One region of the Brevibacterium sp. HMSC24B04 genome, then DNA from elsewhere that is predicted to be linked to it. Evidence: predicted binding sites of a transcription regulator. Region 1 holds the regulator's gene; the other holds the start of a gene.

The links. Region 1 encodes LexA, which represses DNA repair genes until DNA is damaged. Its sites were predicted from a motif close to TCGAACANNTGTTCGA; they were not measured.
Region 2: the regulator LexA is predicted to act here: its motif matches at 1,305-1,320, upstream of HMPREF3092_RS08900 (LysM peptidoglycan-binding domain-containing protein).

The regions. Positions count from the first base shown of each region.
Region 1 is NZ_KV786100.1:45,158-48,560, forward strand. Features, by position in the region: gene HMPREF3092_RS08470 (ATP-dependent DNA helicase) at 1-1,108, shown strand, start outside; gene lexA (transcriptional repressor LexA) at 1,105-1,857, opposite strand; gene HMPREF3092_RS08480 (LysM peptidoglycan-binding domain-containing protein) at 2,128-2,460, shown strand; gene hisB (imidazoleglycerol-phosphate dehydratase HisB) at 2,515-3,120, shown strand; gene HMPREF3092_RS08490 (hypothetical protein) at 3,117-3,403, shown strand, end outside.
Region 2 is NZ_KV786102.1:19,996-23,398, reverse strand. Features, by position in the region: gene HMPREF3092_RS08905 (Rv3235 family protein) at 11-451, opposite strand; gene HMPREF3092_RS08900 (LysM peptidoglycan-binding domain-containing protein) at 448-1,254, opposite strand; gene HMPREF3092_RS08895 (hypothetical protein) at 1,382-1,873, shown strand; gene HMPREF3092_RS08890 (helix-turn-helix domain-containing protein) at 1,893-2,111, opposite strand; gene HMPREF3092_RS08885 (SAF domain-containing protein) at 2,258-2,878, shown strand; gene HMPREF3092_RS08880 (CpaE/TadZ family protein) at 2,875-3,403, shown strand, end outside.

The DNA of each region.
Region 1 (3,403 bases):
TACCGCGCGCACCTCGTTTGCGGATGCGCTCGACCAGGCCGAAGCCGGTCTGCTGCGGATGTGGCCAGAACCTCTGCAGGACGCGGTCGTGGCTCTGCGCGACAGCGCTCGCACGCTGCTGAGCGCATGCGGTGACGCAGAACGCGGCAAAGAGGCAGACTCCGGCCTGACAGTGGCGCGCGCTCGCATTCAGGAGGTCTTCGACCTCGCGGAGCGCATGACCGACGGCAGCGCCAACGACGTCGTCTGGGTCAGCCGGAATTCGTTCCGGGGCACGGAAACCGTCAGCCTCGTCATCGCTCCGCTGTCCGTTGCCGGCACCATGCGCCGCGGCCTGTTCGAAGAGGCGACCGTCGTCGCAACCTCAGCAACCCTGGCTCTTGGCGGTCGTTTTGAACCGGTCGCCGCCTCTCTTGGTCTGGAGGGCCCCGACAGTCCGCGCTACGACAGTCTCGACGTGGGCTCACCCTTCGAGTACCCCAAACAGGGCATCCTCTACGTTGCCGGCCATCTGCCCAAACCCGGCCGAGGGGGCCTCAACGTCGAACAGCTTGAAGAGCTGCGGGAACTCATTGAAGCCTCTCGCGGGGGAGCGCTCGGGCTGTTCTCATCGAAAGCCGCCGCCGAACAGGCCGCCGAATACATGCGTGAGAACACCGACTTGCCGATCCTATTGCAGGGCGAAGATGGGCTTGGCAGCCTCGTGCGGTCCTTCAGCTCTGACGCCGAGTCGAGTCTGTTCGGCACCATTTCTCTGTGGCAGGGAGTGGACGTCCCCGGGGACGCCTGCCGCCTTGTGCTGATCGACAGGATTCCCTTTCCCCGTCCTGACGATCCGCTGGCCACTGCGCGGACGGAAGCCGCCGCCCGCCGAGGTGCCAACGGCTTCATGGCCGTCTCCGCAACTCACGCTGCTCTCAAGCTGGCGCAGGGGGCCGGGAGGCTTATCCGCTCAACTTCCGACCGCGGAGTTGTCGCGGTGCTCGATTCGCGACTGCGCACGGCCCGCTACGCGAACTTCCTCATGGCGACCTTGCCGCCCATGTGGACGACAGAAAGCCCCGCGGTGGTCCGCGGGGCTCTCGAAAGACTCAAACCGGAAGACTAGACGCGGCGGATGACGGCCGTTACGACGCCCATGATGGTGGCAAAGGTGCCGTCAATGGGTTCGTAGTCCGGGTTCTGCGGCAGCAGCCACTGCTTGCCGTCCTTGCGCTTGAGCGTTTTGACCGTTGCTTCGTCGTCCAGTAGGGCTGCGACGATTTCGCCGTTCTCGGCGGTCGGCTGACTGCGCACAACCACCCAGTCGCCGTGGCAGATGGCCGCATCGATCATCGAATCGCCGACCACGTTGAGCAGGAACAGGTTGTCACCGGCGCCGACAACCTGGCGAGGCAGGACGAAAACGTCGTCCACATTCTGTTCGGCCGTGATGGGGCCGCCGGCGGCAATGCGACCGACCACGGGAATGGCGGCGGCGTTCGCCGATGTGTCCGCTGCCGGCGTTTCAACGACCTCAGCCGGATTGACTACTTCGATAGCACGCGGACGTTTGGGATCGCGGCGCAGATAGCCGAGCTTTTCCAGCTGGTTGAGCTGGTGCGCAACAGACGAAAGGGAAGCAAGGCCGACGGCCTTGCCGATCTCACGCATGCTCGGGGGATATCCGTTGCTGTGCACGGACGCCTCGATCGTCTCGAGCACCTGACGCTGGCGGGCCGACAGCGAACGGTCGTCCGCGGCAGCTGAAGCGACCGGCAGGGGAGACTCGCTGTCACGGCGCTTGCGGAACGAGCTGACCTCCTTGGCCACTTCGGTGTCACGTGGGCGGCCGCGAGTGCGACGCGACTGTGTCATGACTCAGTCCTCTCGCCCCGAACCCCTGACATTACTGCAGGTCAGAAGCTTGGAGCCGGTTATGTCAGTGCCTCGTGGGAAGCTCTGAACAGTGGAAATCGGATGCAGTGTTCGAATCCATTTTCACATAGATGTTCGACAAACATTGGATTGTGTTCTAATGTGTGTCTTAGAACATCAGTTCGAATAATGCGAATGGCCGTGGGGCAAGCGGCCGTACGCCACATCGCATTGTCGGGGCCGAAGGCTCTGGCTGTGTTAGGAGGAAGAATGCACACGCTCACTCGCGCACCGCACCGTTCGGTAAGGGAAGGCCGGATCTTTTGGGTGCGGCGCATGGCGGCTCTCGCTGTCATCGCTGCGGTAGCTCTGTGCGCCGTCCTCTTCATCCGGTCAGAGGCTTCGGCCTCGAATGCGGAACCGCTCTATGCGGAAGACACCCAGATGGTCATCGTCGAAGAAGGCCAGTCACTGTGGGAAATCGCCCGTGACTCCGCTGGTGGGGAAGACGTTCGTGACGTTCTGACCGCCATCGTCGACATGAACGGTCTGGACTCTTCCACGGTTCACCCTGGCCAGCGCATCCTCGTTCCCTCCCGATAGGATTGGCCTGACCGCGCCGCGCGGTCAGCATTAGCCGAATGGAAACGAGGATTGATGGCCCAGAGGATCGGGACGGCGTCACGTCACACCAGTGAATCCAAGGTCGACGTCACAATTGATCTCGACGGAACAGGGAAATCCGACATCTCAACCGGAGTCCCTTTCTACGACCACATGCTTGACGCGCTGGCTCGCCACTCCCTGTGCGACCTGACGGTCAAAGCCGAAGGCGACATCGAAATCGATGTTCACCACACGGTCGAAGACACCGCCATCACCATCGGCTGGGCACTGAAAGACGCTGTCGGAGACAAAGCGGGCATCCGCCGCTACGGCGACGCGGCAGTTCCTTTGGATGAAGCACTCGCGCAGGCTGTTGTCGACATCAGCGGCCGCCCGTACTTCGTTCACACCGGCGAACCCGAAGGCTTCCAGTACGCCATGATCGGCGGACACTTCACGGGCTCCATGGTCAGCCACGCCCTTGAATCTCTTTCCATCAACGCGGGCCTGACCGTCCACCTCACACTTGTTGCCGGTCGGGACCCGCACCACATTGCAGAAGCTGAATTCAAGGCCTTTGCTCGCGCTCTGCGCATGGCGCTTGAAGCCGACCCGCGCACTGGTGGAGCTATTCCCTCCACCAAGGGGGCCCTGTGAACACAGCACTCGTAGTCACACCCTTCGGCGACCCCAAACAGCTTGCAGCCGCTTGCGTGTTGAGCGATATTCGGGGTTCTGTCGTGCCCGTCGGCGGCTTTTCGGCCATTGTTCTTGACGACGCCAGCCGCGAACACGCCACCGAAGTCACCCAGAAGCTGTCGAAGATGGCTGGCCGTTACGAAGTTCTTCTGCTTGTCCGTGAAGACGACGCCATCGCCTCCGGCCACTACCGCGGGGGCAAGCGTCAGTCAGAAGTACCGGCGGGCCTGGCCCTGCAGAA
Region 2 (3,403 bases), on a different contig from region 1:
TGCTGTCGGTTCAGGCAGTCAGATATTCGCGGACGATCCACCGGTCGCGATTCTTCTCCAAACGCAGCGCGCAGGCTTTTGTGCGGGGCCGCAGAGCGATCGACACAGCGGCTTCTATGACGTTCGGCGCAGGTGAACTCAAGCGCGGCCGGCCGATGCCGCGGATGTAGTCAACCTGCTGTTCGGATCGCAGTGCGCGGCGCATCCGCAGTGCGGAGACCACGGAGCTGCGGACTTCCGGGTCGAGCCAGCGTTCAATGGACTGCAGGGTCCGCACACCGTATTCGACTTCGGTCAAAGCAGTGACGATTGAGCGCACAAAGGCGGCTGCGGCTGCTGCTTCGCGCTGTTTTTCGGCAGCTGTCTGCTCTTCGGGAGTCGGCGGGCGCTTGTTGAACATGCGGGTACGAGGTGTCGCGGGTCGGGTCAGGGTGAGTGGTTCGGCGGTCATGGCAGCTCCAGTTCGGTGTCGGGGTAGATGAGGTCGGGGTTGCCGCCCAGGGTGTCGGCATTGGCTTTGCTGATGGCGCTTACGCGTTCAGCTGTTGACTGGCCGGGTTTCGGGTGGGCGATGGCGATCTTCCAGATGCTGTCGCCCTTTTTGACTGTTACGCGCTGAGGCGATTCGGGTTTCGGTGCTGTGTGTTCGGCTTCTTTGCCGTGCGCGTCCTGTTTGCGCTGCTCGGGTTTAGTTTCTTGTTCCTTCGGTTCCTTGGTCTGCGTCCGAGGCGGTTTCGGTTCGGGCTTCTGTGTTGGCCAGCTGGGGTCGGCAGGTGGGGCCGTGCTGGGTCCGGGGTAGGGGGTGTCGCCCGGCGGGGACGTCGGCCAGTGCGGCGGGGGTGTTTGCGTGCCCTCGGTCTGGGGTGCTGTGGACTCACCGTGTGCGGCCTCTGCTTGTGAGGGCGAATTCTGCGCCGGTGCCGCGTGGGCTGTTCCGGCGGCGAGAACGACCGCTGTCATGGATGCGGCTGATGCTTTCAGCGCGGCGGGGGCGATCCTGCGCGCCCACGTGGCAAGTGCGACTGCGCCCGGCACGCCGATGAGGTCAAAGACGCGAGCCGCCGAGATGAGTACGAGCGACAGCTGCAGGCGAAGACCGGCGAGGGCTGCCGCGCAGAGTGCTGTTACGACGACCGCGGCACCGATGTCTGCGTTGAGCGCGCGGTCTGCGAAAGAGGGACCCGCTGTGAGCAGCGCAGCGCATATCAGCAGGTGCAGAGCGGATGCTCCCACATGGATTTCTGTTGGCTTCATGTTCACTCCTTTGTGATCATCTGCAACCAAAGTACATGATCAAACTCAAAACACAAGAATGTTCGAATAAGTGCGAATAAAATCTTCAAGCCATGGTTTGGCTGCGTGCCTGGGGCACAATGTTTTTATGGATCGCTTTGATGAGCTTTTTGCTGATTTGGAGGGCCAGGCTGCGGCTGAGAGGGCGCGCGAACGCGATGGTGAGTTCGGCGATCTCGTTGCTGAGAGCTTCTATGAGGTCACCTTTGTGGAGCGGCTGGCCGGCGCTGTCGGTGAGCACGTCGATCTGCGCACCGCCTCCGGCCCCGTTTCCGGCGTGCTGACCTCGGTGGGTGAAGGGTGCTGCTGTATTGACGGAGGAGTTCTTGTGATGCTCGCAGCTGTCGAAGGCGTGGCGCTGAAGCCGCGTGAGCACGCAGCGCAGGAGCGCTGGAGGTCTGCGCGTTCAATTCTGGGGCAGTGGTGTGCTGAGCGTAAGCAGGTGCGGGTTGAAACTGCAGGAACAGCACTCGAGGGGACGCTGCACGCTGTTGCGCGTGACTATCTGCAGCTGCGCAGACGAGGTGCCTTTGAGCTGGTGCCTTTGCGCAGGATTTCTGTGGTCCGGGTGCTGCAATAGCGCCGCTGTGCGGACGTGCTCACACGTCAGTGCCGGCTTCGATTTCCTGCTGGGTTTGGGCGTACATGCGCTGAATGTAGTTTTCGATTTCAGCTTTTTCGACGCGCCACTGCCCGCGGCCGCCGACTTTGATGGCTCGCAGTTCGCCGGAGCGGACGAGTGCGCGAGCCCCTGCGGTCGAGATGCTGAGCATTTCGGCGACATCGGTCAGAGGGAGGAAGCGTGTTTCGACGACCATTGCGAGCTCCTTGGTCTGGTGGCCAACCGCAAAGGGGTGGGCGAGGGTGGCGTATCCGTGTATATTCAAAGAAGAATATTCCGCAAACTGCATAAAATGATAGCAAAGTACACCTAACGGCAGATAAATCGATCAATGGAGATCTGATGCACACTGCACCCCGTTTCCGCACTCCCAAGCTGCGTGATCCGCGCGTTCTCATAGCTGTTCTCTTACTTGTCGCCTCCGTTGTCGCCACGTGGCTGGTGGTCACGAGCGTTGCGAAGACGACGACGGTGTGGGCAGCAGCGGAGCCTTTGGCGCCGGGCACTGTCATCACGCGCGAGAACGTCCGGCCGGTCGAAGTGCGACTGCCGGAGGACAGCGGCGGATACAAGCGGGCGTCCGATGACGACCTCATCGGCCAGACAGTCCTCAGCCCCATTGCGGCCGGCGACCTTGTACCGGCATCGCAGGTCGGTTCGGGTGACAGCTTGGGCGGTCGACGAGTTTCGCTTCCGCTGCAGCGGTCTCTGCCGGCAGATGTCAAGGCCGGTTCCCGGGTCGATGTGTGGGCGGTTGACATGCGCGAGGACAGGGGAGAACCGCAGCCTGTTCTGCGCAATGCTGCGGTTCTTGCCGTGAATCGCGACGGTGGGGGATTCACTGTCAGTTCGGGTGTGAGCGTTGAGGTGTTCGTGCCCAATGACAGTCTGCAGAAGGTTCTGCAGGCCGTTGCGGCTGAAGACCATCTGTCGGTCGTGTCGATTCCGAAGGACCGTCCATGATTTCGGTTGTGCTGGCGGTCGATGTTGAGTTCGAAAGCTCCGCCGCAGCCGCACTTTCGGCTGCCGGCGATATAGCGGTTCGCTCCCGGCCCGCCGATGGGGTTGAACTTGCTGCCGCGATGTCGGCCGGTGCCGCGGAAGTCTATGTGCTGAGCCGCTATTTCCCCGGAGTCGATGCTGAGTTCCGGGATCGCGCGCGCCGGCTGGGTGTGCGCATTCTGGGCTATGGCGCGGGGCTGGTGGCGGACTGGGGTGTGGCTGTCGAGGTGGAGGCCGGCTGTTCGGCGGAAGCCCTGTGTGAGGCTGTGCGCGCCTGTGCTCAGGCTGAACCAGCGGAGGTTTCTGAAGCGCCCGCCGTCGCACCGGTCGAAGCTGGAAGCCCGGGGCGGATTGTCGCCGTGTGGGGCGCTGACGGTGCTCCGGGCCGCTCGACGATTGCGGCAGCGCTTGCCGACATCAGCTCGCGGGCGGCGAGTACGGTTCTCGTCGATGCTGACACGGTCCATGCCGGGCAGGCTGTCATGT